Regions from separate parts of the Kluyvera sp. CRP genome, predicted to be linked through region 1. Evidence: predicted binding sites of a transcription regulator. Region 1 holds the regulator's gene; each other region holds the start of a gene.
The links. Region 1 encodes PurR, which represses purine synthesis genes. Its sites were predicted from a motif close to CANGCAAACGTTTGCNTG; they were not measured.
Positions count from the first base shown of each region.

Region 2: a site for PurR is predicted at 6,445-6,462, ahead of purM (phosphoribosylformylglycinamidine cyclo-ligase). Genes of this name have one in related genera too.
Region 3: a site for PurR is predicted at 5,605-5,622, ahead of cvpA (colicin V production protein). Genes of this name have one in related genera too.

Region 1 covers NZ_CP082841.1:3,493,840-3,504,362, forward strand. The annotation lists gene zinT (metal-binding protein ZinT) at 160-807, shown strand; gene mdtK (MdtK family multidrug efflux MATE transporter) at 852-2,225, opposite strand; gene K7B04_RS16565 (riboflavin synthase subunit alpha) at 2,476-3,114, shown strand; gene cfa (cyclopropane fatty acyl phospholipid synthase) at 3,154-4,302, opposite strand; gene punC (purine nucleoside transporter PunC) at 4,601-5,794, opposite strand; gene punR (DNA-binding transcriptional activator PunR) at 5,907-6,833, shown strand; gene purR (HTH-type transcriptional repressor PurR) at 6,837-7,862, opposite strand; gene K7B04_RS16590 (YnhF family membrane protein) at 8,157-8,246, shown strand; gene K7B04_RS16595 (MFS transporter) at 8,407-9,573, shown strand; gene sodB (superoxide dismutase [Fe]) at 9,654-10,235, opposite strand; gene K7B04_RS16605 (C40 family peptidase) at 10,359-10,523, opposite strand, start outside.
Region 2 covers NZ_CP082841.1:4,880,088-4,890,610, forward strand. The annotation lists gene K7B04_RS23110 (leucyl aminopeptidase family protein) at 1-336, shown strand, start outside; gene K7B04_RS23115 (anti-adapter protein iraM) at 578-916, shown strand; gene K7B04_RS23120 (DnaA inactivator Hda) at 913-1,614, opposite strand; gene uraA (uracil permease) at 1,711-3,000, opposite strand; gene upp (uracil phosphoribosyltransferase) at 3,084-3,710, opposite strand; gene K7B04_RS23135 (6-phospho-beta-glucosidase) at 3,897-5,327, opposite strand; gene bglK (beta-glucoside kinase BglK) at 5,340-6,230, opposite strand; gene purM (phosphoribosylformylglycinamidine cyclo-ligase) at 6,518-7,555, shown strand; gene purN (phosphoribosylglycinamide formyltransferase) at 7,556-8,197, shown strand; gene ppk1 (polyphosphate kinase 1) at 8,448-10,508, shown strand; gene ppx (exopolyphosphatase) at 10,512-10,523, shown strand, end outside.
Region 3 covers NZ_CP082841.1:4,714,421-4,724,943, forward strand. The annotation lists gene K7B04_RS22350 (MFS transporter) at 30-1,433, shown strand; gene K7B04_RS22355 (beta-L-arabinofuranosidase domain-containing protein) at 1,441-3,408, shown strand; gene purF (amidophosphoribosyltransferase) at 3,511-5,028, opposite strand; gene cvpA (colicin V production protein) at 5,062-5,550, opposite strand; gene dedD (cell division protein DedD) at 5,838-6,515, opposite strand; gene folC (bifunctional tetrahydrofolate synthase/dihydrofolate synthase) at 6,505-7,773, opposite strand; gene accD (acetyl-CoA carboxylase, carboxyltransferase subunit beta) at 7,844-8,758, opposite strand; gene K7B04_RS22385 (DedA family protein) at 8,955-9,614, opposite strand; gene truA (tRNA pseudouridine(38-40) synthase TruA) at 9,639-10,451, opposite strand; gene K7B04_RS22395 (aspartate-semialdehyde dehydrogenase) at 10,451-10,523, opposite strand, start outside.

The sequences.
Region 1 (10,523 bases):
TGCGGTTCATCTAACTTCGTTGATCTCCTTCGATTTTATCGTGTTGTCACTTTGCTCGGACAATCCATCTAACGACCCTTTTTGTCCCTGATGATTGAAATTGAAAATGTTATGTTATAACGTTTGTTTTTTCGCGCAAACGGTAAGGATAAAATGCAAATGAAACATCTGGGGAAAATGGTTTTGGTGGCGGGGGCGTTACTGGTAAGTGGCCAGGCGCTGGCACATGGGCACCACGATCACGGTCAGCCGCTGACGGAAAAAGAACAGAAGGCGGCAGAAGGGATATTTGATGTTGCCGATGTAAAAGATCGTCCCCTGGAAGACTGGGACGGGGTGTGGGAGTCGGTGAATCCGCTGTTGCTCTCCGGCGACCTGGATCCGGTTTTCCAGCAAAAAGCCGCGAAAGACAAGAGTAAAACCTTTGGGCAGATAAAAGAATATTACCGCACGGGCTATGCGACCAACGTCAATATGATCGGTATTGAAAATGGCGTCATGGAATTTCACGTTGGTGATAAGGTCAGCGCTTGCCAGTACCGCTACGCCGGGCACAAAGTCTTAACCTACGCATCAGGTAAAAAGGGCGTGCGCTATCTGTTTGAGTGTCAGGATGCAAACAGCGCTGCGCCGAAATACGTGCAGTTCAGCGACCATATTATTGGGCCGAGAAAATCCGCTCACTTCCATATTTTTATGGGGAATAAATCTCAGGAAGCCTTGCTGACAGAGATGGACAACTGGCCGACTTACTACCCGTACCAGTTGACCAAAAAGCAGGTAGTGGATGAGATGCTGCACCATTAAGCGCAGCGCCCCCTCAGCCTGAGTCGGCGAGGGGGCTAGCCACATTAACGCGCGGCGCGTTGTAGAATGACCGATGCGGGTTGGCGCTGGAGGAAGCGCATTCTCAGCATCATCATCACTGCCGCCGACGTCAGGCCAATAATAAAGCCCCACCAGAAGCCCGCCGGGCCCATCCGCTCAACCACCAGATCGGTCAGCGCCAGTACGTAGCCGCACGGCAGACCCAGCACCCAGTAGGCGATAAAGGTAATAAAGAAGATTGAACGCGTATCTTTATAACCGCGCAAAATACCGCTACCGATAACCTGGATTGAATCTGAAATCTGATATAGCGCAGCCAGCAGCATCAACTGGGCAGCGAGCGTGACGACTTCGGGGTTATCGTTATACAGCAAGGCGATGTGGGTACGCATCAAGCTAGTGAATACCGCGGTGCAGACTGCCATGCATATTCCGACGCCCAAACCGGTACGCGCGGAAACCTGTGCGTCCGGCGTTGAACCCTGGCCCAGACGGAAGCCGACGCGGATGGTTACCGCCGCCGCCAGCGACATCGGCAGGACAAACATCAGCGAGCTGAAGTTGAGCGCAATCTGGTGACCGGCAACGTCAACGATCCCCAGCGGTGAAACCAGCAGCGCAACGACTGCGAATAGCGTGACCTCAAAAAACAACGCCAGCGCAATCGGCAGCCCGAGCGTGGTCAGACGCTTCAGAATGGCGAAATCCGGGCGGCTGAAACGCTCACTATGGCGAATATCGCGCATTGAACCCGCATGGCGAACGTAGTAGAGCATGCTGAAGAACATCACCCAGTAAACCGACGCGGTCGCCACGCCGCAGCCCACGCCGCCCAGCTCCGGCATGCCGAAATGACCGTAAATAAAGATGTAGTTAACCGGAATATTCACCAGCAGGCCGATAAAGCCCATAACCATACCGGGCTTGGTTTTCGCCAGCCCCTCACACTGGTTACGCGCCACCTGGAAGCACAGGTAGCCCGGCGCGCCCCAGAGCAGCGCGCGCAGGTAACCAACGGCTTTATCCGCCAGAGCCGGGTCAATGTTATGCATCGCGCGAATGATATGCCCGGCGTTCCACAGGACCACCATGATTAATATTGAGACAAAACCGGCCAGCCAGAAACCCTGGCGAACCTGGAGGGCGACGCGATCCCGGCGGCCGGAACCATTAAGTTGAGCAATAACCGGCGTCAGCGCCAGCAGCAGACCGTGACCAAAAAGGATCGCCGGCAGCCAGATGGAGGTACCGATCGCCACCGCGGCCATATCGGTGGCGCTGTAGCCGCCAGCCATGACCGTATCGACAAACCCCATTGCTGTTTGGGCCACCTGCGCAAGGATAACCGGGATAGCCAGAGCTAATAACTGACGCGCTTCGCTAAAATACTTCTGCACGTGAACACCTGTATTGTTGTTATTTATTCTCGCCGTACGTGAGCACGGGAGACAGATAAGCCGCCTTAACCGGCAGCAAGAAGAATAAATAGAGGAATTGCTCCGATATTGTAGCGAGGATTTGCTATTAATCTAGTCAAAAAAAAGGGGGCGTGCCGCGGAAGGTGGCAACCTGTTTTATCAACTGCTATTGTGCGTAGCAGATAAACCGGTAGCGATACCGGTACGATGATTAACAGGAGTTAACGATATGTTCACTGGTATTGTGCAGGGCACGGCAAAAATCGTGTCCATTGATGAAAAACCTAACTTCCGCACCCACGTCGTGGCGCTGCCGGAACATATGCTGTCTGGCCTTGAGACCGGCGCCTCAGTGGCCCACAACGGCTGCTGCTTAACGGTCACGGAAATTAACGGCGACCAGATTAGCTTCGACTTAATGAAAGAGACGCTGCGCATTACCAACCTGGGCGATGTCAAGGTGGGCGATCTGGTTAACGTCGAGCGTGCGGCGAAATTCAGCGATGAAATTGGCGGCCACTTAATGTCGGGTCATATTATGACCACTGCGGAAGTCGCAAAAATTCTGACCTCGGAAAACAACAAGCAGATCTGGTTTAAAATCCAGGATCCATCGCTGATGAAATATGTTTTGTATAAGGGTTTTATCGGGATTGATGGCATTAGCCTGACCGTTGGGGAAGTGACGGCGACTCGCTTCTGCGTGCACCTGATTCCGGAAACGCTGGAGCGTACCACGCTGGGTAAAAAACGCCTTGGCGATCGCGTGAATATCGAGATTGATCCGCAAACTCAGGCGGTTGTCGACACCGTAGAGCGCGTGATGGCGGCAAAAGAAGCCGCGGTGACCCAGGCGATTGCAGAGTAAAAGAAAACGCCTGCACCACACGGTGCAGGCGTTGAAGTACTAGCGCGCGACGCGCAGACCGTGTTCTACCCCTCGGGAGAACATCACCTGCCATAGCTGAATATCCCGCGCGCGGAACGCGCCCGCACAGGCGTTGAGATAGTAGCTAAACATTCGCTTGAATCGTTCAGAATAGTTGTCCGCGATTTCCGGCCAGCAGGCGAGGAAACGCTCGTACCAGGCCATCAGCGTGGTATCGTAATCAGCGCCGAAGTTATGCCAGTCTTCCATCACAAAGTGAGGCTCGCTGGCGACGGCAATCTGGCGAACTGAGGGTAAACAGCCATTCGGAAAGATGTATTTGTTGATCCACGGATCGACATTGTTGTCGGTCTTCTTCGAACCAATGGTGTGCAGTAAGAACAGACCATCGGGCTTCAGATTGCGGTCGACGACGTTGAAATAGGTGTCGTAGTTTTTCGGGCCCACGTGCTCGAACATTCCCACGGAGACGATACGGTCGAACTGATCGTTGAGGTCGCGGTAATCCTGAAGCAGGATCTCCACATCCAGCCCTTCACAGCGCGCCTGCGCCATTTTCTGCTGTTCGGCGGAAATGGTAACCCCTTTGACGCTAACCCCGTAGTTTTTCGCCATAAAGGCGGCTAAACCACCCCAGCCGCAGCCGATATCCAGCACGCGCATTCCCGGCTTCAACTGCAACTTCTGGCAGATGAGGTCGAGCTTGGCCTGTTGGGCTTCTTCCAGCGTTTTGGCTTCTTTCCAGTAGCCGCAGGAGTACTGCATAAATGAATCAAGCATGCGGCTGAAAAGATCGTTGCCAAGGTCGTAGTGTTCTTTGCCAACCTGCCAGGCGCGTCTGCGGCTCTGGAGGTTAAACAGACGAGCGCCGGCAACGCGCAGCGTATCTTTGAAATGGTGCGGAAGTTGATTTTCTAATCCGGCGCGCAGCACCTTGTCGAAGAAGATATCGAGACGGTCACATTCCCACCAACCGTCCATATAGCTTTCGCCAAGGCCTAACGAACCTTCTTGTAAAACACGTTTGAAAAGACGCGGATTTCTGACTTGAATATCGCAGGAGGCATTGCCGTTGATTTCAATACCTGCTCGGTTTAGCAGCTCGCTAACGATGCGATACCAGTCGTCGTCCGGTACACTTACTTCTTCTATACACGATGAGCTCATAGCTTCTCCATCCCGACCTGATGATCAGAACCTTAAAACAGCGTAGACGCTTTTTTCTGGTTTGTGAGAAATGTCACGAAAAATTCGTGAGCCTGCTATCCGACGTAGCACAGAGGAAGGGAAGAACCCCTTGCCGAAAGCCAATCCATGGTTTAACGGGAAGCTATCCTGCTCCCGCTTAATTAGTTTAATGTATATTAATTATGTGATGCCGATCCAGTATAGGACGCTAAGTGTATTGATTCAACTAAAAACTTAGCGCCCTAATCATTTCTTATGGCATTGATATGAGTGATGTTTAGGCGTGGGAACTCGCGTGCTCATTTTGACGTTCAGCACGACGTGCAGAGCGCTGCATGCGGTAGCCAATGCCGGCGAGAACCACGGTGACCAGCATCACGCTCGTGGTGGTCAGCAACGGTGTTGCAATCAGCGTTGAGACCGCCAGGCTTGCCAGGAAGCACAGCCCCAACTGCAACGTGTTCTGTAGCGCGGCAGCTCGGCCAGTTGCCTGTGGGAAGGGCTTCAGCGCCTGCGCAACGACAATGGGATAAATCGCCCCGTTGGCGGTTGCCATGATGCAGAAGGGGATCAACAGCGCGGTCAGGGAGACGCCTTCCGCGAGGCCGACGCCCCAGGTCCCGATAACGCTAAGCGCAAAGAGCACCAGCAGCCACGGCAACATTTGGCTACCCTGCCATTTTTGCAGCGCCGCGCGACAGCCATAGCCGCCAATCAGGAAGGCGATGGTTTGCGGTACATAGCTCAGACCAATCACCGTCGGGCTGTAGCCCATTTCATGCAGAATAAATGGCGAACCGGTCAGCCAGGCGAAAAAGCTGGCGGAGCAGGCGGCGTAAATCAGCACGTTGCCGCGGTAGTCCTTACTGCGCAGCAGACGTAAAAACGTGAGCTTCTCTTCACTGGCGACGTTTTTATTGTGGGCAGGCTTCAGGCGCAGAGCGGGCAGCATCAATACCAGGGTAATGATAAACAGCGTTGCGAAGATGGCCTGCCAATCAAAGTGGGCCAGCAGCCAACTGCCGAGCAGCGGGGCCAGCGCAGGTGACAGGCCGACCAGCGGCATAATGGTCGCAAAAATACGGTTGGTGCGCTGAGCGGGATAATAATCGGTAACCATGGCTTGCCAGGTCACCGCGGCGGCGCAAACGCCAACCGCCTGCACGAAGCGCAGCACCAGTAGGGTGGTACCATCGCGAACCCACAGCATGCCAAGGCAGCCGATGGCAAAAATGGTCAAACCGGCCAGCAGGATCGGTTTACGGCCATAGCGGTCAGACAGCGGCCCCCACAGTAGCTGCGCCACGGCGAAACCCGCGAGGAACAGACTCAGGCTCGCGCTGACGGCGGATGCCGGCGTTTGCAGGTCTTGCTGAATGGCGGCGAACGCCGGTAGGTACATATCGGTAGCCAGGAAGCCCAGCACGCTCAGTCCCGCGAGCCAGACTAAAAATCCTTTCCCAGGTTGCATAAATTGCCTTTTTTATCGTAGTTCACACTGTGCCGCTGAGTGTAGAGAGTGCATTCCCGGTTGTGAAACGCTAATATTTGAGGCATGGATTCAAATTTTTTGCAGGCAGAAAATGTGGTCTGAATATTCTCTGGAAGTGGTTGATGCGGTCGCGCGCAACGGTAGCTTTAGCGCCGCGGCGCAGGAGCTACACCGGGTGCCCTCTGCAGTAAGCTATACGGTGCGACAGCTTGAGGAATGGCTGGCGGTGCCGTTGTTTGAACGTCGCCATCGGGATGTTGAATTAACGCCTGCGGGAGCATGGTTTCTCAAAGAAGGGCGTTCTGTTATCAAAAAAATGCAGATCACCCGTCAGCAGTGTCAGCAGATTGCCAACGGCTGGCGCGGCCAGCTGGCGATTGCCGTTGATAACATCGTGAAACCTCAGCGCACCCGTCAGCTGATTGTCGATTTTTATCGCCACTTCAGCGACGTCGAACTGATTGTCTATCAGGAAGTGTTTAACGGCGTCTGGGATGCGCTGGCGGATGGGCGCGTGGAGCTGGCGATTGGCGCGACGCAGGCCATCCCGGTTGGTGGCCGTTTTGCCTTTCGCGACATGGGCATGCTCAACTGGCACTGCGTGGTGGCCAGTACGCATCCGCTCGCGAAGATGGATGGGCCGCTGAGCGATGACGTGCTGCGCAACTGGCCGTCGCTGGTACGGGAAGACACCTCACGGTCGCTACCCAAGCGAACGACCTGGCTGCTTGATAACCAGAAGAGGGTGGTGGTGCCGGACTGGTCGTCGTCGGAGACCTGTATTTCTGCCGGACTTTGTGCGGCGATGGTGCCGGGACATCTGGCGCAGCCGTGGCTGGAAAGCGGAGAGTGGGTTGCGCTGGAACTGGAGAATCCGTTCCCGGATGCAGCCTGTTGTCTGACCTGGCAACAGAGCGAAGCGTCGCCGGCATTAAGCTGGCTGCTGGAATATTTGGGGGATAGCGAGACGCTAAACGATGAGTGGCTACGGACGCCCGTTCAGGACGCCCACAGTTAACCCTTAACGACGGTAATCGCGATACGGGCCGTCGGCCACGGAACGTCGCTCGATCAGGCGCGGATGCACCTCAATCGACTGCGACTCTTCGCGCTTGCTGACGATACGATCCATCAGCATATTGAAGGCCGTCTCACCAAGTGAGTCTTTCGGCTGATGAATGGTGGTCAGCGCCGGGGTAAAGAAACGTGAGTTACGCACGTTGTCATACCCGATCAGCGAAATATCCTGCGGCACGCGCAGCCCCATTTCATCGGCGGCGCAAAGCGCGCCCATGGCCATGATGTCGCCGCCACAGAAGATAGCGGTAGGGCGCGGGTGCTGGGAGAGAATCTGTTGCATAGCGCGATAGCCAGACTCCGGCTCGAAGTCACCCTGGACTATCCAGTTTGCCGGAACATTGATTTGCGCTTCTTCCATGGCCTTCATAAAGCCAGCCAGGCGTCCTGCGCCGGTGTTACGTTCCAGCGGGCCAGGAATGACGCCGATATCACGGTGGCCGCGTTCGATCAGATAACGTCCCGCCATATAGCCGCCTTCGAAGGCGTTGTCGATGACCGAGTCGGTAAAGTCGGCTTTGGCTTCGCCCCAGTCCATCACCACCATTGGAATATGGCGATACTCTTCCAGCATTGAGAGCAGGGATTCCGGATATTCGGAACACATCACCAGCAGGCCATCAACGCGTTTTTGCGCCATCATTGACAAGTAGGCGCGTTGTTTCTCGAGATTGTTCCACGCGTTGCCAAGGATCAGGGTATAGCCCTTCTGGAAGCAGTTTTTCTCAACGGCTTCGATAATTTCAGCAAAGTAGGCCGCTTCGCTGCTGGTCGCCAGCAAACCAATCGATTTGGTGTGGTTGACCTTCAGGCTACGGGCAACGGCGCTTGGCGAGTAGTGCAGCTCTTTAATCGCTGCCCACACCGCTTCCCGCGTCTCTTCGGCGACAAAACGCGTTTTGTTAATTACATGTGATACGGTTGTAGTGGAAACGTTTGCGCGCTTCGCTACATCTTTAATTGTTGCCATTCCATCTCACTCCAGACCCTGGCCTGCCCCTGATAAACTCGAAACGAAAACGTTTGCCTTTATACACCCTGACGCAATTTTGTGGATTGCGGTTCGCCAGGAAAACGATACAGGACGACAGGAGGGGGTCAATGGCCGGTACGCTTATAAATAAGCGTCGAATTTTGACGTATCCGGACGCAAAGTGGAAGAGCAAAAACCAACATCCTGCTAAATCTGTGAAGATTTTTACGATTATCTGTGCAAAAATGAGTGAGCTCAGTTTTGCTGTGGTCATAAAAAGGAGAAAAATTGATGAGTACCGAACTTAAGATGTCACTCACCACGACCGTTATTGTGCTGGCGTTGATCGTCGCCGCTGGACTTACCGCTGTTCTGCATTGATTCTTCCATGAGGGGGCGTTCGCGCCCTCATGTCTGATTGTTAGCAAATTAGCAATAATCTTTTGCTGTTTTGTACACTTCTGCTTTTCTGTGATTAATGTCATGCTTTTGCCCTATATTGCCATGCCGCGTCTGTCGTGCGGCCAATCGGAGCTTTTGCATGAAAATCAATTTTCCCTTACTCGCGCTGGCCATTGGGGCTTTTGGCATAGGGACCACCGAATTCTCGCCGATGGGGTTACTGCCGGTCATCGCAAAGGGCGTTGACGTCTCGATCCCGGCTGCCGGTATGCTGATTAGCGCCTATGCGGTTGGCGTGATGGTCGGTGCGCCGCTGATGACGCTGCTGCTTTCTCATCGTGCCCGCCGCAACGCGCTGATCTTTCTGATGGCCATTTTTACCCTTGGCAACGTGCTGTCGGCCATCTCGCCGGACTACACCACCTTAATGCTGTCGCGCATTATTACCAGCCTGAACCACGGTGCGTTCTTTGGCCTGGGTTCAGTGGTAGCGGCAAGCGTGGTGCCGAAACATAAGCAGGCCAGCGCGGTGGCGACGATGTTTATGGGTCTGACGATCGCCAATATTGGCGGCGTGCCGGCAGCAACCTGGCTGGGTGAAACAATCGGCTGGCGTATGTCGTTCCTGGCGACTGCGGGACTGGGGATTATCGCCATTATCGGTCTGTGGTTGTCCTTGCCGAAGGGGGGGGCGGGTGAAAAACCTGATGTGAAACGTGAACTGTCGGTGCTGGTGCGCCCACAGGTGCTTTCCGCACTGCTGACCACCGTACTCGGCGCTGGCGCGATGTTTACGCTTTACACCTATATCTCACCGGTGTTGCATACGATCACGGATGCGACGCCGGGCTTCATTACGCTGATGCTGGTGCTGATTGGCGTTGGGTTCTCTATCGGTAACTACCTCGGTGGCAAATTTGCTGACCGTTCAGTCAGCGGCACGCTGAAGGGGTTCCTGCTGCTGTTAATGGCTATCATGCTGGCCATACCGTTCCTTGCGCAAACACAGGTCGGTGCCGCGTTCAGCATGGTGGTGTGGGGCGCGGCAACCTTCGCCGTGGTACCGCCGTTACAGATGCGTGTCATGCGTGTGGCGCACGAAGCGCCGGGGCTGTCATCTTCGGTCAATATTGGGGCGTTTAATCTGGGTAACGCGTTGGGTGCGGTGGCCGGTGGGGCGGTGATTTCCGGTGGACTGGGCTACAGCTTTGTGCCGGTGATGGGGGCGATTGTCGCCGCGCTGGCCCTGCTGGTGGTGTTCATGAGCGGCCGTCGTCATGGTGAAGAGGCCTTCGCCAGCCAGTAACAAAAAAACGCAGAAGGCGTTTCCCTCTGCGTTAATCAATCAAACCCGGCGAAGCTTTGCGACGCTGGGTTTTTTGCTACTTATGCTGACAGATTTTCAGCTACGAATGCCCAGTTAACCAGAGCCCAGAAGTGCTCGAGGTAGTTCGGACGCGCATTGCGGTAGTCGATATAGTAAGCATGTTCCCACACGTCAACGGTCAGCAGCGGCTTGGCGTCGGTCGTCAGCGGAGTGCCCGCGTTAGAGGTCGACACGATGGCCAGAGAGCCGTCTGCTTTCTTCACAAGCCAGGTCCAGCCAGCGCCGAAGTTTTTCACAGCGGCATCGGTGAACTGCGCTTTGAACTCTGCGAAGCTGCCGAAGGATTTATTAATGGCTTCTGCGACAGCACCGGTCGGTTCGCCACCGGCATTTGGCGCCAGGCAGTGCCAATAGAAAGTGTGGTTCCAGACCTGAGCTGCGTTATTGAACACGCCGCCTTCAGAAGTGCGCACGATCTCTTCCAGCGTTTTACCTTCAAACGCGGTGCCTTTGATCATGTTGTTCAGGTTGGTAACGTAAGTCTGGTGGTGTTTACCATAATGATACTCGAGCGTTTCCACGGAAATATGTGGAACAAGAGCGTCTTTGGCATACGGTAATGCAGGTAATTCGAACGACATTGCTACTCTCCTTTTATTATTGTGTACTCTCAATAACCCTGTATTGAGTATGGATAGAGTAGCAAATTAAAAGGTGAGAGAAAAGATAAGCTTACCCCGTTTATTAACAAACGGGGTAAGTGATTAACGAATGGTCTTCGGGGTCACCACGCGGCGGGCGCCAACGTAATGGCGGACCCAGTAATCTTCGCTGAGCGAGGTAATCTGAATATCCTGACCGGTACGCGGCGACTGAATGAATTTGCCGTTACCGACATATACGCCGACGTGATCGGCGGTGCCGCGGCC
Region 2 (10,523 bases), 1.4 Mb from region 1:
GGGCTGATGACCCAGGATAAGGCACTGCGCTCAGCGTTAACCCTGGCCGGTGAACAGAGCGGTGATGAAGTGTGGTCGCTGCCGCTCGATGCGCGGTTGAAAAAGCAAACCGAGAGCGCGATTGCCGATCTGTGCAACACGCCGACCAACAACGCGGCGATCAGCGCTTCTGCCGCCTGGCTGCTGCATCATTTCTGTCCTGCGGATATTCCGTGGGCACATCTTGACGTCAGCGGGACGGCGCTGTGGCGTGAAGGCGGCAAAAGCATGGCATCGGGCAGGCCAATTCCGCTGCTGATGCAGCATTTGCTTAACGATTTGTCCCTCAACAGTTAATCCCCCGCCCGGCCGAGCATCGCGACGCCGGGCATTTCCTTCTGATAAGCTCAGCTTAACTATCAGCTTTCTCTCCGAGCCGCACTGACATAGCGCCTACCGCTGATAACGTTTGTCATGAACGTTCAGTTTTTATATATAACACCATGTTTTTAAAAACTATTTAAACTGAGGTGACAGTTCAACTCACATCGGCAATTCTGCGTTTACACAACGAAAAAACCTGATGATAAGGAGCAAAATGAACTGGAATATTCAGAAATTCATTGTCTGCCCTGATACCGGGACCATGTATAGTCTGGCCGTCAGCGCCAAAAACCTACAGATGATTCTCTGGTGTAAAGGTGACTACTTTTTACGTCAGGGTTCGGTGATGGACAGCACGCCGTTTGGCATGGTTGTGAACGGGAAAGTCAGGAAAATTCAGGTGCTGCACGCGTTCCCGTATAGCCTTTCGCTGTGGGATTATTTCAAACAACGCACGCTTTGCCCCGGCAATGAAATGCCGGAGCTCCGGCGCTGTCCGCGTCAGACGGTATGCGCTTTCCAGCTTTGCCCTTACGGCGCGCAGGAAACCTAGAGTTTCAGAATTTCTTTTACAAACGGGATGGTCAGCTTACGCTGGGCGGTGATGGAGGCATGATCGAGCTGATCCAAGGTCTGGAATAACGTTCGCATCTCCCTGTCCAGGCGCTTGAGCATAAAGCGGCAGACATCGTCCGGCATTTCAAAACCGCGCAGACGGGCACGCAGCTGCAAGGCCTGGAGCTTGTCTTCGTCCGAGAGCGGCTGCAGCTTGTAGATTTGCCCCCAATCCAGGCGCGAAGCGAGATCCGGCAGGCCCAAATTCAGCTGGCGCGGCGGACGATCGCCGGTGATCAGCAGGCGCGTATTGCCGGATTCCAGAATGCGGTTATACAGGTTGAAGATCGCCATCTCCCACGGTTCGTCTCCCGCCACGCACTCGATATTATCGATACAGACCAGCGAGAGCTGCTCCATTCCTTCCAGCACCTCCGGTACAAACCAGGTGCGTTTATCCAGCGGAACATAGCCAACCGCGTCGCCGCGCTGAGAGAGTTCGGCACAAGCCGCGTGCAGCAAATGGCTGCGCCCGGCGCCTTCGCGCGCCCAGATATAGATGTATCCGCTATGTTCCTGCCGCAGCACATTTTGCAGTGCGGCAAGTAAAGAAGGGTTATCGCCCGGGAAGAAACTCGCAAAGGTTTCGTCGTCGGGAAGATAAAGTGGCAAAGAGAGCTGTGCCGGTGCGTTCAGAGGAGACCTCAACATGGGCTTACGAAAAAACGTGAAGAGTTTACCACAGAAATAACGGATGAGAGAACCGGGCGGCGATCCCGCCCGGTTTGCGGATCACGACTTCGCTTCGTCGCTGTCCGCGGCGTCCAGCACCACTTCTTCCGGGCGCAGTACGCTGATAAGTTTAAAGACCAGGCTCAGGCAGATACCGACGATCGTCGCCAGCGCCATACCTTTCAGCTCGGCCGCGCCGATGTGTACTTTCGCGCCGCTGACGCCAATGATCAGAATCACGGAGGTGAGGATCAGGTTCTGTGCTTTGCTGTAATCCACTTTCGATTCGATCAGCACGCGGATACCGGATGCGCCGATCACCCCGTACAGCAGCAGAGACACGCCACCCATCACCGGCAGCGGGATAATCTGAATGGCCGCCGCCAGCTTGCCGACGCAGGAGAGCAGAATCGCAATAATCGCCGCGCCGCCGATAACCCAGGTGCTGTACACGCGGGTAATCGCCATCACGCCAATGTTTTCACCGTAAGTGGTGTTCGGGGTAGAACCGAAGAAACCAGAAATCACCGTCGACAGACCGTTAGCAAACATTGAGCGATGCAGGCCCGGGTCGCGAATCAGGTCTTTTTTAACGATGTTCGCCGTCACCACCAGGTGACCGACGTGCTCGGCAATCACCACCAGCGCCGCCGGTAAAATAGTGAAGATAGCGAACCACTCGAAGCGCGGGGTATAGAAGGTTGGCAGCGCGAACCAGTGCGCCTGCGCAATCGGCGTGGTATCCACTACGCCCATCACGAAGGACAGCGCATAACCGACCAGCACGCCGATCAGAATCGGGATAATCGCCAGGAAGCCGCGGAACAGCACGGAGCCGAATACGGTCACGCCGAGCGTCACCAGGGAAATAATAATGGTTTTGGTATCCGCTGACTGGCCATCCGGCGGCAGCAGGCCTGCCATGTTGGCCGCTACGCCCGCCAGCTCAAGACCGATGACGGCAACGATTGCGCCCATCGCCGCCGGCGGGAACATCACGTCCAGCCAGCCGGTACCCGCTTTCTTCACAATGAAAGAGACCAGGCAGAACAACACACCGCACATAATAAAGCCGCCCAACGCCACTTCATAACCTAGCGGCAGCAGCAGCAGCACCGGAGAAATAAAGGCAAAGCTCGACCCGAGGTAGGCCGGGATTTTCCCTTTACAGATAAAGAGGTACAGCAGCGTGCCGATGCCGTTGAACAGCAGCACGGTGGCTGGGTTAATGTGGAACAGCACGGGCACCAGCACGGTTGCGCCAAACATGGCGAATAAATGCTGCAAACTAAGCGGGATGGTCTGTAAAAGCGGTGGTCTCTCACTTACCCCAATTGCGCGGCGCGTCATTGTGTTTTCCTCTGTGTTATTAGTCTGGGTTTTTTATTCAAAAAAAAGCCGACTATCAAAGTCGGCTCTTTTTATTTTTTCGTTTACTTGGTACCAAAAATCTTATCGCCGGCATCGCCGAGGCCCGGGATGATGTATCCCTGCTCATTCAGCCCCTGGTCGATCGATGCGGTGTACAGCTCGATGTCCGGATGCGCTTTCTCCAGCGCCGCGATACCTTCCGGCGCAGCAACCAGCACCAGCACCTTGATGCTGGAGCAGCCCGCTTTTTTCAGCAGGTCGATAGTGGCGATAACGGAGCCGCCGGTCGCGAGCATCGGGTCAACGATCAGCGCCATACGCTCATCAATGTTGGAAACCAGCTTCTGGAAGTACGGTACCGGCTCCAGCGTCTCTTCGTCACGGTACATACCCACCACGCTGATACGCGCGCTTGGGACGTTTTCCAGTACGCCATCCATCATCCCCAAACCTGCACGCAGGATTGGCACAACGGTAATTTTCTTACCTTTGATCTGGTCGATTTCTACCGGGCCGTTCCAGCCTTCGATAGTCACTTTTTCCGTTTCCAGACCGGCAGTGGCTTCATAAGTCAGCAGGCTACCGACTTCGGAGGCGAGTTCACGGAAGCGTTTGGTGCTAATGTCGTTCTCACGCATCAGGCCCAGCTTGTGTTTGACGAGTGGGTGTTTAACTTCCACAATCTTCATTCTCTTTCTCCTTTAGATGGGGCAGCCACAAAAAAAATCGCGGGATTATACCGCTTTTTTTCGGCTGCGCCATACCTATGATGATTGACCAGGATCAAGCAAAACGGCGAATGGCGCATCTGTCAGTATAAGACAGGATAAAAATAAACCCCGACGAGCGGGGTTTTATTTTATCTATTCAGCGAGTTAAAGCTCGCTGCCGTTGGTTGCAATCACCTTTTGATACCAGGCAAAAGATTTTTTACGACTGCGCGCCAGCGTACCGTTGCCTTCGTTGTCTTTGTCGACATAGATAAAGCCATAGCGCTTTTTCATCTCGCCGGTGCCCGCGGATACCAGGTCGATACAGCCCCAAGGCGTGTAGCCCATCAGATCCACGCCATCTTCCACGACCGCTTTTTTCATTTCAGCGATATGCGCGGAGAGATAGTCGATACGATACTGGTCGTTCACCGTACCGTCGCTCTCCAGCACGTCGATGGCGCCAAAGCCGTTCTCCACGATAAACAGCGGCAGCTGATAGTGATCGTAGAACCAGTTCAGCGAGTAGCGCAGGCCCACCGGGTCAATCTGCCAGCCCCAGTCGGACTTCTGCACGTACGGGTTGGAAACCAGGCTGGTGGTTTCGTCGTAGTCGAGCTGCGGGTTATCTTCGGTGGCCTTGGTGGCAAACGACATATAGTAGCTAAAGCCGATGTAGTCGACGCAGCCCTCAGTGAGCGCCTGACGGTCTTCATCGGTGATATCCAGCGCAAAACCGCGACGCTGGAAGTAGTTCAGCAGGTGCTGCGGATACTTACCGCGCACGTGCACGTCGGTAAACCAGTAGCGGCGATGCATGGCGTTCATTGCCATCATCATGTCGTTCGGCGCGCAGGTCAGCGGATAGATAGGACACATGGCGATCATGCAGCCAATTTGCAGCGCTGGGTTGATTTCACGCGCCGCCTTCACCGCCAGGGCGCTGGCCACCAGCTCGTAGTGTGCCGCCTGGTACATCACCGGCTCGCGATCCTCACCCGGCTGGTACTTCAGGCCAGAGTTGGTAAACGGTGCGAAATCTTCGTGGTAGTTGGCCTGGTTGTTGATTTCATTAAACGTCATCCAGTACTTCACTTTGTGCTGGTAACGGGTAAACACCACTTTGGCGAAGCGGACAAAGAATTCAATCAGCTTACGGTTGCGCCAGCCGCCGTATTCCGTGACGAGGTGATACGGCATCTCAAAGTGCGACAGCGTGATAACCGGCTCAATCCCCAGCTTCAGGCACTCATCGAACAGATCGTCATAGAACTGCAGGCCCGCTTCGTTTGGCGTCAGCTCGTCGCCGTTCGGGAAAATACGCGTCCAGGCGATAGAAGTACGGAAGCATTTATAGCCCATCTCAGCGAATAGCTTCAGGTCGTCTTTATAACGATGGTAGAAGTCGATGGCTTCATGGTTGGGGTAATTTTTCCCCGGCAGCACGCCGTCGGTAATTTCACGCGGCACGCCGTGCGCACCCGCCGTCATCACGTCCGCGACGCTTACCCCCTTGCCGCCCTCTTTCCAGCCGCCTTCCAGTTGATGTGCTGCGACCGCGCCGCCCCAGAGAAACCCAGCTTTAAATCCAGACATATCTTTCCCTCGTTAATCAGTAAGTTGTCGCTGCGAATAGTGCTGATTGAAATGGTAAACCGCGCCAATAAGCCCGGCGTCGTTGCCGTGGCTGACGGTATCGATGTAGTCGGCAATGCCAAACCAGGCAAGGTGCTCGCGCATCAGCGCCAGGAAACCGGGACGTTCAACAATGCCGCCGCCGATGAGAATCGTCTGCGGGTCGAACAGGTTCACCAGGTTATAGAGGCCAGTGCCCAGGCCGTTGAAAAATTCGGCGACCAGGCGCTGGCAGACGACATCGCCCGCGTCGAAGCGGTCGAAAATTTCCTCGCCGGTGACCTCTTCCAGCGTTTTGCCAAGATGCTGCGCATAGCGATAGCGAAGTACGCGCAGGGTACAGTTTTCGTTCATGGAGTAGCGGCGTACGTCGCGAGAGCCGGGGCGTGAAGTTTGCATATAACCGAATTCGCCAGCGCGAAAACGCGCGCCGTGCACCAGCTGATTGTTGCAGAAAATGGCGCCGCCGATGCCGGTACCGATGGTCAGCACCAGAAAATCGGACAGTTCGGCCCCTTTGCCCTGCCAACGCTCGGCCAATAACACACAGTTGGCGTCATTTTCGATAGCGACGGGCAGCCCGGTGCGCTCCTCAAGCCAGTCTTTAATGGCAAAGTTGTCGAAGCGGCGAATCGCGCCGCCCATTTCGATATAGCCGGTATGCGGGTTAACGTAGCCAGGCGCGCTGATGGCGACGCCTTCACATTCGGGATGGGCGGTGATCCAGCCTGCTATCGCCGCGAGAATCTGCTCGCCATCGCTGTCAGTGATAGGCTGTTTTCCCTTTTCCAGCAGCTCGCCGCTGTCGGCGACCACCCCCATTTTTAACGCCGTACCCCCAATATCAAAGGCAGCAATTTTCATTCCATTCAATCCCTTCTGGCCATTTTCAGATCGCTTACCGGGCGCTATGCAACAAAAACAGAAACCGGTTTCATTACTATGATGTGGATTCATCAGAGAGGATGCAAGGACAAGGGTGTACCCGGTTTCATTTTCGTGAGCAGTATCATATTTGACCAATTTAATGATGGAATCGCAGCAAAATACGCAGGCGAAAAATTGGGTGCAGAATAGGCTCGCAAACGTTTGCCTGTACTGATAGAATTGCGCCGATTTTTCTTGCTATCGCAAATGCGTGGAGACTTGCAGTGACCGACAAAACCTCTCTCAGCTATAAAGATGCCGGTGTTGATATTGACGCAGGAAACGCTCTGGTTGACCGTATCAAAGGGGTGGTGAAGAAAACGCGCCGTCCGGAAGTGATGGGTGGACTAGGCGGTTTCGGTGCCTTGTGTGCGCTGCCGCAAAAATATCGTGAACCGGTGCTGGTGTCTGGCACTGACGGCGTTGGCACGAAGTTACGTTTAGCGATGGATTTAAAACGTCATGACACCATCGGCATTGACCTGGTCGCCATGTGCGTCAACGACCTGGTGGTTCAGGGCGCCGAGCCGCTGTTCTTCCTCGACTATTACGCCACCGGCAAGCTGGACGTCGACACGGCGGCAAGCGTGATCAACGGCATCGCCGAAGGCTGCCTGCAGTCCGGCTGTGCGCTGGTCGGCGGTGAAACCGCTGAAATGCCGGGCATGTACCACGGCGAAGATTACGACGTGGCGGGTTTCTGCGTGGGCGTGGTCGAAAAATCTGAAATCATCGACGGCAGCAAAGTCACCGATGGCGACGTGCTGATCGCGCTGGGCTCCAGCGGCCCGCACTCCAACGGCTACTCGCTGGTGCGCAAAATTGTTGAAGTCAGCGGCTGCAACCCGGACACCACCATCCTGGAAGGCAAAACTCTGGCCGACCATCTGCTGGCGCCGACCCGCATTTACGTGAAATCCATTCTTGAGCTGATTGCGAACGTCGACGTTCACGCCATCGCCCACCTGACCGGCGGCGGCTTCTGGGAAAACATCCCGCGCGTACTGCCGGACAACACCCAGGCGGTGATCGACGAGTCCTCCTGGCAGTGGCCTGCGGTGTTCAACTGGATGCAGGATGCCGGTAACGTTAGCCGTCATGAAATGTACCGCACCTTTAACTGCGGCGTCGGCATGGTGATCGCCCTGGCGGCGGATCAGGCCGATAAAGCCATCGCCCTGATGAACGAAAAAGGTGAAAACGCGTGGAAAATCGGCTATATCAAAGCCACGGATTCCGAACAGCGTGTGGTCATCGAGTAAATGAAAAATATCGTGGTGCTGATTTCCGGCAACGGCAGCAACTTACAGGCCATCATTGATGCCTGTGAGCAGAAAAGGATTCATGGCACCATCCGGGCAGTATTCAGCAATAAGGCCGACGCCTTCGGCCTTGAGCGCGCACGCTCTGCGGGTATTCCTCAGCATGCCCTGTCTGCCAGCCAGTTCGCCAGCCGCGAGGCGTTCGACCGCGAGCTGATGCACGAGATTGACGCCTACGCGCCGGATGTCGTGGTGCTGGCGGGGTACATGCGCATCCTGAGCGCTGAATTCGTACAGCACTATCGGGGCAAACTGCTCAACATCCACCCTTCCCTGCTGCCGAAATATCCCGGCCTGAACACCCATCGTCAGGCACTGGATAACGGCGATGCGGAACACGGCACTTCCGTGCACTTCGTGACCGAAGAGCTGGACGGAGGGCCGGTCATATTGCAGGCCAAGGTACCGGTTTTTGACGGTGATGACGAAGCGGAAATCACTTCACGCGTGCAGGTTCAGGAACATGCTATCTACCCGCTGGTGGTGGGCTGGTTCCTCGATGGCCGCCTGAAGATGCAGGATAATCACGCCTGGCTTGACGGCGTGCAGCTGCCGCCCGCGGGCTACGCGGCGGAAGAGTGATATCACGTCGATACGCACAATGAGGGGGCCTTTATGGCCCTCTTTTTTATGCCTTTTTATCCGTACCACAGGTACGAAGAATGGCTAAAAAAAGCTTACATATCAAAACGGATAGCGAATAATTTCTTAGGCAAAACCGGATAACTGTCATACTAAGATGACACAGTTGGACATAACCCGGCAAAGCTAGCAATATAAACGGTGAGACGACTTTGCCGCGTCCCGTGAATTAACCGGAGTGTGAGTAGTAATGGGTCAGGAAAAACTGTACATCGAAAAAGAACTGAGCTGGTTGTCCTTCAACGAGCGCGTCCTTCAGGAAGCGGCAGATAAAAGCAACCCGCTGATTGAGCGCATGCGTTTTCTGGGGATCTACTCCAACAACCTCGACGAATTTTATAAGGTCCGCTTTGCGGAACTGAAGCGTCGCATCATCATCAGCGAAGAACAGGGTGTTACCACACATTCCCGCCACCTGCTGAGTAAAATCCAGGCCCGGGTGCTGAAAGCCGACCAGGAGTTCGATGGACTGTACAACGAACTGCTGCTGGAGATGGCGCGAAACCAGATCTTCCTGATTAACGAACGCCAGCTGTCCGTCAACCAACAGGGCTGGCTGCGTCACTACTTTAAGCAGCACCTGCGCCAGCACATCACGCCGATTCTGCTGAACCGCGAAACCGACCTGGTGCAGTTCCTGAAAGACGATTACACCTATCTGGCGGTGGAAATTATCCGTGGCGAAGAGATCAACTACGCGCTGCTGGAAATTCCTTCTGATAAGGTTCCGCGCTTCGTTAATCTGCCGCCGGAGACACCACGTCGCCGCAAGCCGATGATTCTGCTGGATAACATCCTGCGCTATTGCCTTGACGACATCTTCAAAGGCTTCTTCGACTACGATGCGCTCAACGCCTACTCGATGAAAATGACCCGTGACGCCGAGTACGATCTGGTGCACGAAATGGAATCGAGCCTGATGGAGCTGATGTCCTCCAGCCTCAAGCAGCGCCTCACCGCCGAACCGGTGCGCTTTGTTTATCAGCGCGACATGCCGGATGCGATGGTCGAAATGCTGCGCAAAAAGCTGACCATCTCCCGCTACGACTCAATCGTGCCGGGCGGCCGCTACCACAACTTTAAGGACTTTATCGGCTTCCCGAACGTCGGTAAGGCCAACCTGGTCAACAAACCGCTGCCGCGCCTGCGTCACCTGTGGTTCGATAAGTTCCGCAACGGCTTTGACGCCATTCGCGAGCGCGATGTGCTGCTCTATTATCCGTACCACACGTTTGAACACGTGCTCGAACTGCTGCGTCAGGCCTCCTTCGACCCGAGCGTGCTGGCGATCAAAATCAACATCTATCGCGTGGCGAAAGATTCGCGCATCATCGATGCGATGATTCACGCCGCGCACAACGGTAAGAAAGTGACGGTGGTGGTCGAGCTACAGGCGCGCTTCGACGAAGAGGCCAACATTCACTGGGCGAAGCGACTCACCGAAGCGGGCGTTCATGTCATCTTCTCCGCGCCGGGGCTGAAAATTCACGCCAAACTGTTCCTCATCTCGCGTAAAGAAGGCGATGATGTGGTGCGTTACGCCCACATCGGCACCGGTAACTTTAACGAGAAAACAGCGCGTATTTACACCGACTACTCGCTGCTGACCGCCGACGCGCGTATCACCAACGAAGTGCGCCGGGTGTTTAACTTTATTGAGAACCCCTATCGTCCGGTGAGCTTCGACTATCTGCTGGTATCCCCGCAGAACTCGCGCCGCCTGTTGTACGAGATGATCGACCGCGAGATCGCCAACGCCCAAAACGGTATCGCAGCCGGGATCACCCTCAAGCTCAACAACCTGGTGGATAAAGGCCTGGTCGATCGCCTGTATGCGGCCTCCAGTTCGGGCGTACAGGTCAATCTGCTGATTCGCGGCATGTGTTCTTTGATCCCTGAATTAGAGGGGATCAGCGAAAATATTCGTGTGATCAGCATCGTTGATCGTTTCCTTGAGCACGACAGGATCTATATTTTTGAGAACGGCGGCGATAAACGCGTTTATCTCTCCTCTGCTGACTGGATGACCCGTAATATTGATTACCGTATTGAAGTGGCGACGCCGCTGCTCGATCCGCGTCTCAAACAACGGATCCTCGATATTATCGATATTCTGTTTAGCGACACGGTGAAAGCCCGCTTTATTGATAAAGAACTGAGTAATCGCTATGTTCCGCGCGGCAACCGCCGTAAGGTCCGCTCGCAGCAGGCGATTTACGATTACATCAAATCACTTGAACAACCTGACTAACCTATGCCAATAAAA
Region 3 (10,523 bases), 1.2 Mb from region 1:
AATCATCACACCCTGTTCGAGGATTGGTTATGACCATTGCTGATAACCTGGATACCGATGTCCAGACCGTTGATGCGGGAGAGACGCTCTCTACCCGCGAAAAGATAGGCTATGGATTAGGCGATGCTGGCGGGCATTGCATCTCAGATTTGATAAGCGGCTTTTTACTTTTTTTCTATACCGACGTCTTTGGGCTCAGCCCGGCTATCGTCGGCGCGATGTTCTTTACGCTGCGAATTTTCGACGCGATTTCCGACCCGGTAATGGGCGTGATTGCCGACCGCACCCGCAGCCGCTGGGGGCGCTTTCGTCCGTGGCAGCTGTGGACAGCCGTACCGCTTGGCGTGATTGGTATCCTGACGTTTACCGTCCCGGACATGAGCGCAAACATGAAAATTGCGTGGGCGTTCGGCACCTATTTCCTGCTCTCCATCGGCTATACCGCCAACAACGTGCCTTACTGCGCGCTGATTAACGCCATCACCAACCGCCACGATCAGGTGATGTCCTGTCAGTCCTGGCGCTTCGTGTTAAGCGGCATTGCCGGTTTCCTCGTCTCCGTGGGTCTGCCGTGGATGGTGGAATTCTTTGGTCAGGGCAACCTGGCGAAGGGTTATCAGTATGGCGTAACCGTGCTGTGCACCATCGGCATGGTGCTCTTCCTGTTGTGCTTTTTCTGGGTAAAAGAGCGCGTCCCCTTATCGCTGGCGGGCAATTTCACCCTCCGCGAACACCTGAAGGGGCTGCGTAAAAACGATCAACTGCTGATGATGCTCATTATGTCGTTCCTGCTGGTAAACATTCTGTGCATCCGCGGCGGCGGCTATATGTATTTTATCTCCTACGTGCTGCAAGGCAGTGCGGCCTACATGTCGCTGTTCTTCGGCATTCTGACGATTGCTGGGATCGCTGGCGCGGTGATCGTCAATCCGCTCTCCCGCCGCGTGGATATGGTACGTCTGTACTACTGGACCAACCTGGTGCTGGTCGCTTTCGGCGTCGGTATGTACTTCCTGCCCACCGGCCCGCAGTTCCAGATACTCTGGCTGATCTGCATTGCGGTTAACAGCGTGATTCAGGGCTTCACCCTGCCGCTGCACTTCTCGATTATGGCCTTCGCCGACGACTACGGCGAATGGAAAACCGGCGTGCGCTCCTCCGGCATGAACTTCGCCTTTAACCTCTTTTTCATCAAGCTCTCCTGGGCCTCTTCCGGCGGCATTATCAGCCTGATCCTGATCATGGTGGCCTACCAACCAGGGCTGGGGAACCAGACGCCAGCGTCTATTCATGGCATTACCCTGCTGCAAAGCCTGGTTCCAGCGCTGTTCCACTTTGTCCTCGCCCTGTGCCTGCTGAAGTGCCGTCTGAACGGCCCGATGATGAAACGTATTTCTACCGATCTTCACCAAAGACATTCACACATTTCTTGAGGTAAACATGATGCAGTCTGATGTGATTGAAGCCGATCTGAACCGTATTACCGTCACCGACCCATTTCTGGGCGAATATCAGCGGCTGATCCGCGATGTGGTGATCCCTTATCAGTGGGAAGCGCTTAATGACAATCTTCCGGAGGCCGAGCCGAGCCATGCGCTGGCGAACTATCGCATCGCCGCCGGGCTTGAACAGGGCGAGTTTTACGGCATGGTCTTCCAGGACAGTGACGTCACCAAATGGCTGGAAGCGGTTGCCTGGTCGCTGAGCCAGAAGCCGGATGCCCGGCTTGAACAGACCGCCGATGAAGTGATTGAGCTGCTGGCGCAAGCACAGTGCGAAGATGGCTACCTCAACACCTGGTACACCGTTAAAGAGCCGGGCCAGCGCTGGACCAACGTCGCCGAGTGCCACGAAATGTACTGCGCCGGACATCTGTTCGAAGCCGCCGTGGCGTTCTTCAACGCCACCGGTAAGCGCCGTCTGCTGGAAATTGCCTGCCGGTTTGCCGATCATATCGACACCGTTTTTGGCCCGAACGACGGCCAGCTGCGCGGCTATCCGGGGCACCCGGAAATCGAGCTGGCGCTGATGCGGCTGTACGAAGTCACCCGGGAACCGCGATACCAGGCGCTGGCCCGTTTCTTCGTCGAGGAGCGCGGCCAGCAGCCGTACTACTACGATATTGAGTTTGAAAAACGCGGCGGTACCCGGCACTGGATCGGCTGGGGCGATGCATGGCCGGGAATGATTAAAGATAAAAGCTATACCCACGCGCATAAGCCGCTGTCAGAGCAGAACGAAGCCGTCGGCCACGCGGTGCGTTCGGTATATCTGATGACCGGCCTGGCGCATATCGCGCGCATGACTAAGGATGAAGAGAAGCGCCAGACCTGCCTGCGCATCTGGAACAATATGGTGCAGCGCCGCATGTACATCACCGGCGGCATTGGCTCGCAGGGTATCGGCGAAGCCTTCACCAGCGATTACGACCTGCCGAACGACACCGCCTACGGCGAGAGCTGCGCCTCCATCGGCCTGATGATGTTTGCCCGCCGCATGCTGGAGATGGAGGGCGACGCCCACTACGCCGACGTCATGGAGCGCGCGTTCTACAACACGGTGCTGGGCGGCATGGCGCTGGACGGCAAGCACTTCTTCTACGTTAACCCACTGGAAACGCACCCGAAAAGCATTCCGCATAACCACATTTACGACCATATCAAACCCGTTCGCCAGCGCTGGTTCGGTTGCGCCTGCTGCCCGCCGAACATCGCCCGCACGCTGGTCGCCATTGGCCACTACCTCTTCACTCCGCGGCAGGACGCCCTGTTTATCAACTTCTACGCCGGTAGCGAGGCGCAGTTCACGATGAACGATCGGACGCTGGCGCTAAAAATTGAGGGCAACTATCCGTGGGATGAGCAGGTCACGATCCGCTTTAGCCAGCCGCAGACGGTTGAACATACGCTGGCGCTGCGCCTGCCGGAATGGTGTGAATCACCTCAGGTAAAAGTGAACGGTGAAGCCGCGCAGGGCGAAACCATCAAAGGCTATTTGCATCTGCACCGCCAATGGCAGGAAGGCGACGTGATTACGCTGCAACTACCGATGACCATCCGCCGGGTTTACGCCAACCCGCTGGTGCGCCACGCTGCCGGTAAAGTGGCGATTCAGCGCGGGCCGCTGGTCTACTGCCTGGAAGAAGCAGATAACGGCGCAGAGTTGCACAACCTGTCGCTGCCGAAAACAAGTGCGTTTCGCGAAATTCAGGGCGTCGGCGTACTGAAAGGTAAAGTGCTACTGCAGGCGGAGGGGCTACGTGTCCCGACGGCGCTGGAAGAGAAACCGCTGTACAGCTTTGATAATCGTCAGACGGTGGTCGAAAAGCAGACCTTAACCTTTATTCCGTGGTTTAGCTGGGCCAACCGTGTCGAGGGCGAAATGCGGATTTGGGTGGACGAGGCGTAACAATAAAAAAGCCGGAGGGCGGCTACGCCTTATCCGGCCTACAACGAGGGTGGACCGTAGGCCGGATAAGACGCGACGCGTCGCCATCCGGCATGTCCTGATTTACCCTTCGTTATGCATCTCTAAATTCTCGACTTCATTCTGCAGCTGAACGGCTTTCGCATCGTCGTTACGCAGTGAGTCGAGGAAGTCGAGATAGGTCTGGTCAACGTCTTTGGTCACGTACACACCGTTAAATACCGAGCATTCAAACTGTTGAATGTCCGGGTTCTCCGCGCGCACCGCGTCAATCAGATCGTCAAGATCCTGGAAGATAAGACCGTCGGCGCCAATGATCTGGCGAATCTCATCCACTTCACGCCCGTGAGCAATCAGCTCGTTAGCGGTCGGCATATCGATACCGTAAACGTTCGGGAAACGAATTTCCGGTGCCGCAGAGGCCAGGTAAACCTTCTTCGCCCCGGCTTCACGCGCCATCTCGATAATCTGCTCAGAGGTGGTGCCGCGCACGATGGAGTCATCCACCAGCAGCACGTTCTTATCACGGAACTCGGCGCGGTTAGCGTTCAGCTTGCGGCGTACGGATTTACGACGCAGCTGCTGGCCCGGCATGATAAAGGTACGGCCCACATAGCGGTTTTTCACAAACCCCTGGCGGTACGGTTTACCCAGAATACGGGCGATTTCCAGCGCGATATCGCAGGAGGTTTCCGGAATTGGAATGACCACGTCGATATCCAAATCTTCCCACTCGCGCGCAATCTTCTCGCCAAGCTTGGTACCCATGTTCACGCGGGCGCTGTAGACGGAGATTTTATCGATAAAGGAGTCCGGACGCGCAAAGTAAACGTACTCGAACAGGCACGGGTTGCTGACCGGGTTATCGGCGCACTGACGGGTAAACAGCTGCCCTTTTTCAGTGATGTAAATCGCTTCGCCCGGCGCAACATCACGCAGGAATTCAAAGCCAAGGGTATCCAGCGCCACGCTTTCGGAGGCCACCATATACTCGGTGCGGCCATCGCCCACGTCACGTTTGCCCAGCACCAGCGGACGAATGCCGTTCGGGTCGCGGAAAGCCACCATGCCGTGGCCGATAATCATTGCCACACAGGCGTACGCACCGCGAATCTGGCGATTGGTCGCCGCGATGGCGGCAAAAATGTTATCGGCTTCCAGCGGGTAATGACGGAAGTTATCCAGCTCGCTGGCGAAGATATTGAGCAGGATTTCTGAATCAGAGGTGGTGTTGATGTGGCGGCGTTTTTCTTCGAACAGTTTCTGACGTAACTCGTGCGCATTGGTCAGGTTACCGTTATGCGCCAGCGTAATGCCATATGGGGAGTTCACGTAGAAAGGCTGAGCCTCAGAGGCGCTGGAGCTACCCGCCGTTGGGTACCGCACGTGGCCAATACCCATATTGCCCTGCATACGCTGCATGTGGCGGGCTTCAAAGACATCACTCACCAGACCGTTCGCCTTACGCAACCGGAAACAGTTGTTGGCATCAATGGTGATGATGCCAGCGGCATCCTGTCCACGGTGCTGCAGCACCGTTAGCGCATCATAAATCGACTGGTTTACCGGCATGACACCGGCGATACCGACAATACCGCACATACGTCTTTTCCTCGTTAAGCAACGACCCAAAGCTTATACTTTGGGCAAGAAACTTGACGAGCTTTGAAGGTATTCAAAAAACCATCTGATAACCGGCGAAAAATAGGGGATAAACTGCGACTGCTGCCAGTCTTCGCTTTTTGCCATGCCGGTAAAAGTGTCGAGGAAGAACAGGATAGCGGCGATAATCAGCACCCCGCGCAGCGCGCCGAAGCAGACGCCCAATACCCTGTCGGTACCCGACAAACCGGTCTTCTCCACCAGCTGACCTATCACGTAGTTGACGATAGCGCCGACGATGAGCGTCGCGATAAACAGCGCCGCAATAGCAATCCCATTTCGAACCCGTTCGTCTTCAAAGCCCGTAAACCAGACAGACAGGTCAGTGTAGTAATGGCTGGCTACGTAAAAAGCACAACCCCACGTGACCAACGATAGCGCTTCACGAACGAAGCCACGGATAAGGCTCACTAAGCAAGAAAAGCCCAGCACCGCGATAATGGCGTAATCAATCCAGACCATATTTGTCCCACGATTTTACGCCCTGTCATCCAGTTCGGGCGCATTCTAACAGAAAAAGAAAACGTTTGCGTAGGGATTTCCTTCCCTGGCATAAATAAAAAATGGCGCTGAAAAAATATTCAACGCCATCGTTTTTCTGGTCGCTTTTGGCGTTGTTTGTGGCCCCTCACCCTAACCCTCTCCCCAGAGGGGAGAGGGGACCGTAGGGAGCCGTCGATGAGCCTGGCGCCGACTTTCTCCCTCGCCCCTCTGGGGAGAGGGCCGGGGTGAGGGGAAGACCCCACGCCTTAGTTCGGCGTATACCCCATCACCACACCGCTCAGCCCCGACAGCTGTTTAAGCTCGCCAAGCGAACCTTTCAGCTTATCTTTCGAAGCATCCGGGCCGACCAGAATTCGGGTGATTTTACCCTGAACCGGCGTCGAAGGCGACGTGAAAGCGTGGTAGCCCGCACCGCGCAGGCTGGCTACGATTTCGTTAACCTTGTCGGCGTTCTTCAGCGCACCAAGCTGCACCACGTAGGCTTTGCCCACCGGCGCGGGTTTCTCTTCCGGCGCCGCTTTTGGCGGCGGCGTCGTGGCGGCAACCTGTTCCGTCACCGGCTTCGGCTGCGGCTTCGGTTTTTCTACGGGTTTCGGCTTTATCGGTTCGGCAGTCGGTGGGATCTGCTCCAGATCGCCATTACCGTTTACCGCCAGGCGGCTGGAATCGAGCGACGGCGCCGCGGCATCGCCTGCCCGAACTTCTTCCGCTGCGCCTTCCGGCGGCTGTGCAGGCAACGCCTGAGTCGCCGTCGGCAACATATCCGGTTCATCGCGATCGCCTGGTTTAGGGACCAACGGGATAGCCGCAAACTCGTCCTGATAATGCTTTTTTTGCCCGTCAAGCAGCCCTGGCAGCACAATGACCCCCAGAGCAACCAACACTATCGTCCCGACAAGACGGTTCTGAAACTTACTTGCCACCGGCTCTCCCCGCGTCTAACTCTTCCATCACATGCGCTACGGTGTGGAAAGACCCACACACCAGCACCGTATCTTCCGGCGCGGCGTCCGCCATTGCGGCATGCCACGCCTGCGCCACGCTGCCATAAACGGCACCCGCGCGCAGATGTTCGCGCAGCTGCTCTGCTGTCGCACCGCGCGGTCCTTCGAGAGGCGCACAGTACCAGCTGTCGACGACGCTTTCCAGACATGCCAGCGTACCGGCAATGTCTTTATCATGCAGCATACCAATAACCGCCAGTACTCGCCCGGTTTTCGGCAATGATTTGAGACGCCCGGCAAGGTAGCCTGCGGCATGCGGGTTATGCGCAACGTCGAGAATCACGCGAGGCTGCAGTTGGATGGTCTGGAATCGGCCCGGTAGAATCGCGCTGGCGATGCCCTCGCGAATAGCCTCTTCGCTCACCTTAAGCCCACTGGCGCGCAGCGCGGCCAGCGCGGTGGCGGCATTCGGTTGCGGGACATTCGGCAACGGCAGCTCGCGAAGTTCACCCTGCGCGTCGCTAAAGCTCCAGCTGTGCTCGCCCACCGTATAGCGCCAGTCGACGTCACGCTGCATCAGCAATGCGCCTTTCTCCTGCGCGACGTCGGCAATTGTGAGCGGCATATCAGGTTCCCCCACCACCGCCGGTCGCCCGCCGCGGAACACGCCCGCTTTTTCGCGGCCAATGCTTTCACGATCCGGGCCCAGCCAGTCGGTGTGGTCCAGCGCGATACTGGTCACCACCGCGACGTTGGCATCAACAATGTTGGTGGCGTCCAGCCGCCCGCCGAGGCCCACTTCGAGAATCGCCACGTCAACGTTTTGCTGTTTGAACAACCACAGCGCCGAGAGCGTGCCGTACTCAAAATAGGTTAACGAGGTGTCGCCACGCGCCGCCTCAATCGCGGCAAACGAAGCCGTATGGGCGCTTTCCGCCAGCTCCTCTCCCTGTACGCGGACACGTTCGGTGTAGCGCACCAGATGCGGGGAACTGTAAACGCCCACTTTATAGCCCGCCGCCATCAGAATGGTTTCCAGCGTGCGGCAGGTGGTGCCTTTGCCATTGGTGCCAGCGACGGTGAAAACAAACGGTGCCGGCTGCAGCACATCGAGCGAACCCGCAACCTGGCTGACGCGAGCCAGCCCCAGATCGATGGTTTTTGAATGGAGGTTTTCCAGATAAGAAAGCCACGTAGCCAGGGGCGACGTGGCCTGAGGAATAAGATGTTTGTCCATGGTGCCCGCAACTTTCAACGGTGAATAATAGCAAAAAGGGCAGCGCCAACCGGCCCTGCCCTTTACATCATCAGGCCTCTGGTTCCTGATCCGGTACCGGCGGTACCACCACGCTTTCGCGCGGCGCGTCCGGGTTCGGTGCCGGGAGGTTCATCAGCTTCGCCAGGATACTGGCCAGCTTCAGACGCATTTCCGGGCGGCGAACGATCATGTCGATCGCGCCTTTTTCGATGAGGAATTCACTGCGCTGGAAGCCCGGCGGCAGTTTCTCACGCACGGTCTGTTCGATAACGCGCGGGCCGGCAAAGCCGATCAGCGCTTTTGGTTCCGCGACGTTCAGGTCGCCCAGCATCGCGAAGCTGGCGGAAACGCCGCCCATGGTTGGGTCGGTCAGCACGGAAATATACGGTAAACCGCGTTCCTGCATTTTCGCCAGCGCAGCAGAGGTTTTCGCCATCTGCATCAGGGACATCAGCGCTTCCTGCATGCGCGCGCCGCCGGATGCGGAGAAGCAGATCAGCGGGCAGTTGTCTTCCAGCGCCTGCTCAACGGCACGCACAAAGCGCGCGCCAACCACGGAACCCATAGAGCCACCCATAAAGGAGAACTCGAAGGCCGCAGCGACAACCGGCATGTCATGCAGGGTGCCCTTCATGACCACCAGCGCGTCTTTCTCACCCGTCTCTTTCTGAGCGGATGCCAGACGATCTTTATACTTTTTAGAGTCACGGAACTTCAGCACGTCTTTCGGCTCAAGTTCGCTACCCAGTTCTACCAGGGACCCTTCATCCAACAGGCTATGCAGGCGATTACGCGCTGACATACGCATGTGGTGATCGCACTTCGGGCAAACCTCGAGGTTACGCTCCAGCTCGGCGCGATACAAAACCTGACCACAGCTATCGCACTTGGTCCATACCCCTTCCGGGATGCTCGCCTTGCGGGTAGGTGTGATGTTGCTTTTAATTCGTTCAATCCAGCTCATTGATAACCTTTCTGCCTGAACCTGGTCGATGCCAGTTTTGCCATTAAGGGGCCGCGCATAATGCCACTTTTCCCCTTCATAGACCATGAATGTTGCACATTAAAACATAACAGCCCGAAACTTGGCATAAAAAAGTGGTCGAACCGCGAAACATGTCGTAACAGGGCACGGCTGAATCGTGCCCCGCGTGCAGGGTTTATTTTGCCTGTTTTGCCGCCTTGCGACGGTGACGGATCACTTCGATTACCCCCGGCAGCACCGACAGAACGATGATCGCCACAATCAGCAGCTTCAGGTTCTCTTGTACCACCGGCAGGTCGCCGAACAGATAGCCCGCGTAGGTGAACAGCAGCACCCACAGCAGCGCGCCCGCGACGTTATAGAGCGCAAAATGACGATAGGACATGTGACCCATTCCCGCCACAAAAGGCGCGAATGTTCTGACGATGGGGACAAATCGCGCCAGAATAATGGTTTTTCCACCATGTCTATCGTAGAAGGCATGGGTCTTATCCAGGTAGCTGCGACGGAAAATTTTCGAGTCCGGATTGCTGAACAGCTTCTCGCCGAACAGCCTGCCAATGGTGTAGTTCACCGCATCGCCGACAATCGCCGCAATCACCATCAGCACAACCATCACATGCACGTTGATGTCGTTCGTCGGCAGCGCGGAGAGTGCCCCGGCGACAAACAGCAGCGAGTCGCCCGGCAGGAATGGTGTTACCACCAGCCCCGTTTCACAGAACAGAATCAGGAACAGAATGGCATACACCCAGACGCCATACTGCGCGACCAGCTCCGCCAGGTGCACGTCAATGTGCAGAATGAAATCAATTAAAAAACGGATAAGATCCATATTGTTTAGCCCCAAATGACTACGTTAGTCCGCCAGGAATAGCGGGCCCATCGGCACGGAAGGCAGCGCAAAGTGCGCGGGGTAGTCCACCGCCACCAGATACAACCCTTCCGCTTTCGCCGTTGCGGCGGCAAGCGTCCTGTCTTTTGCCGCCAGCAATTCTGCAATCCAGCTCTCCGGCTGGTTTCCTGCGCCAACTTCCATCAGGCTGCCAACAATGTTCCTTACCATATGGTGAACAAAGGCGTTTGCTTTAATGTCCACCACAATATAAGCGCCGTAACGCGTCACATTAATGTGCATAACGTTACGCCACGGCGTGCGCGACTGACACTGCACCGCGCGAAACGAAGTAAAGTCGTTTTCGCCCAGCAGGCTTTGCGCCGCGCGATGCATCCGCTCGGCATCCAGCGGCTGGTGATAGTGCGTTACCCCCTGCCCCAGCACCGCCGGACGCAGCCGGTGGTTGTAAATCACGTAGCGATAGCGGCGCGCCGTCGCGCTAAAACGCGCGTGAAAATCGTCGGGCACAGCTTTCACCCAACGCACCGCAATGTCACCAGGTAAATTCGCATTTACGCCGAGCGTCCACGCCGCATCTTTACGTACGGCATGAGTGTCGAAGTGCACGACCTGGCCGGTCCCGTGTACGCCTGCGTCAGTGCGACCGGCGCAGAAGACATTAATCGGTTCGTTAGCCACCTGCGAAAGCGCCTTTTCCAGCTTCTCCTGCACGCTGCGCACTTCGTTTTGCCGCTGCCAGCCGTAGTATTTGCTGCCGTCGTACTCAATGCCCAGCGCAATTCGATAGACCGGCAGTTGCTCCATTTCAGACATCAGTACAGATACTCCTGCACCAGTTTCTCAGCGATTTTCACCGCCATCAGCGCGCCGCCAAAGCGAACGTTA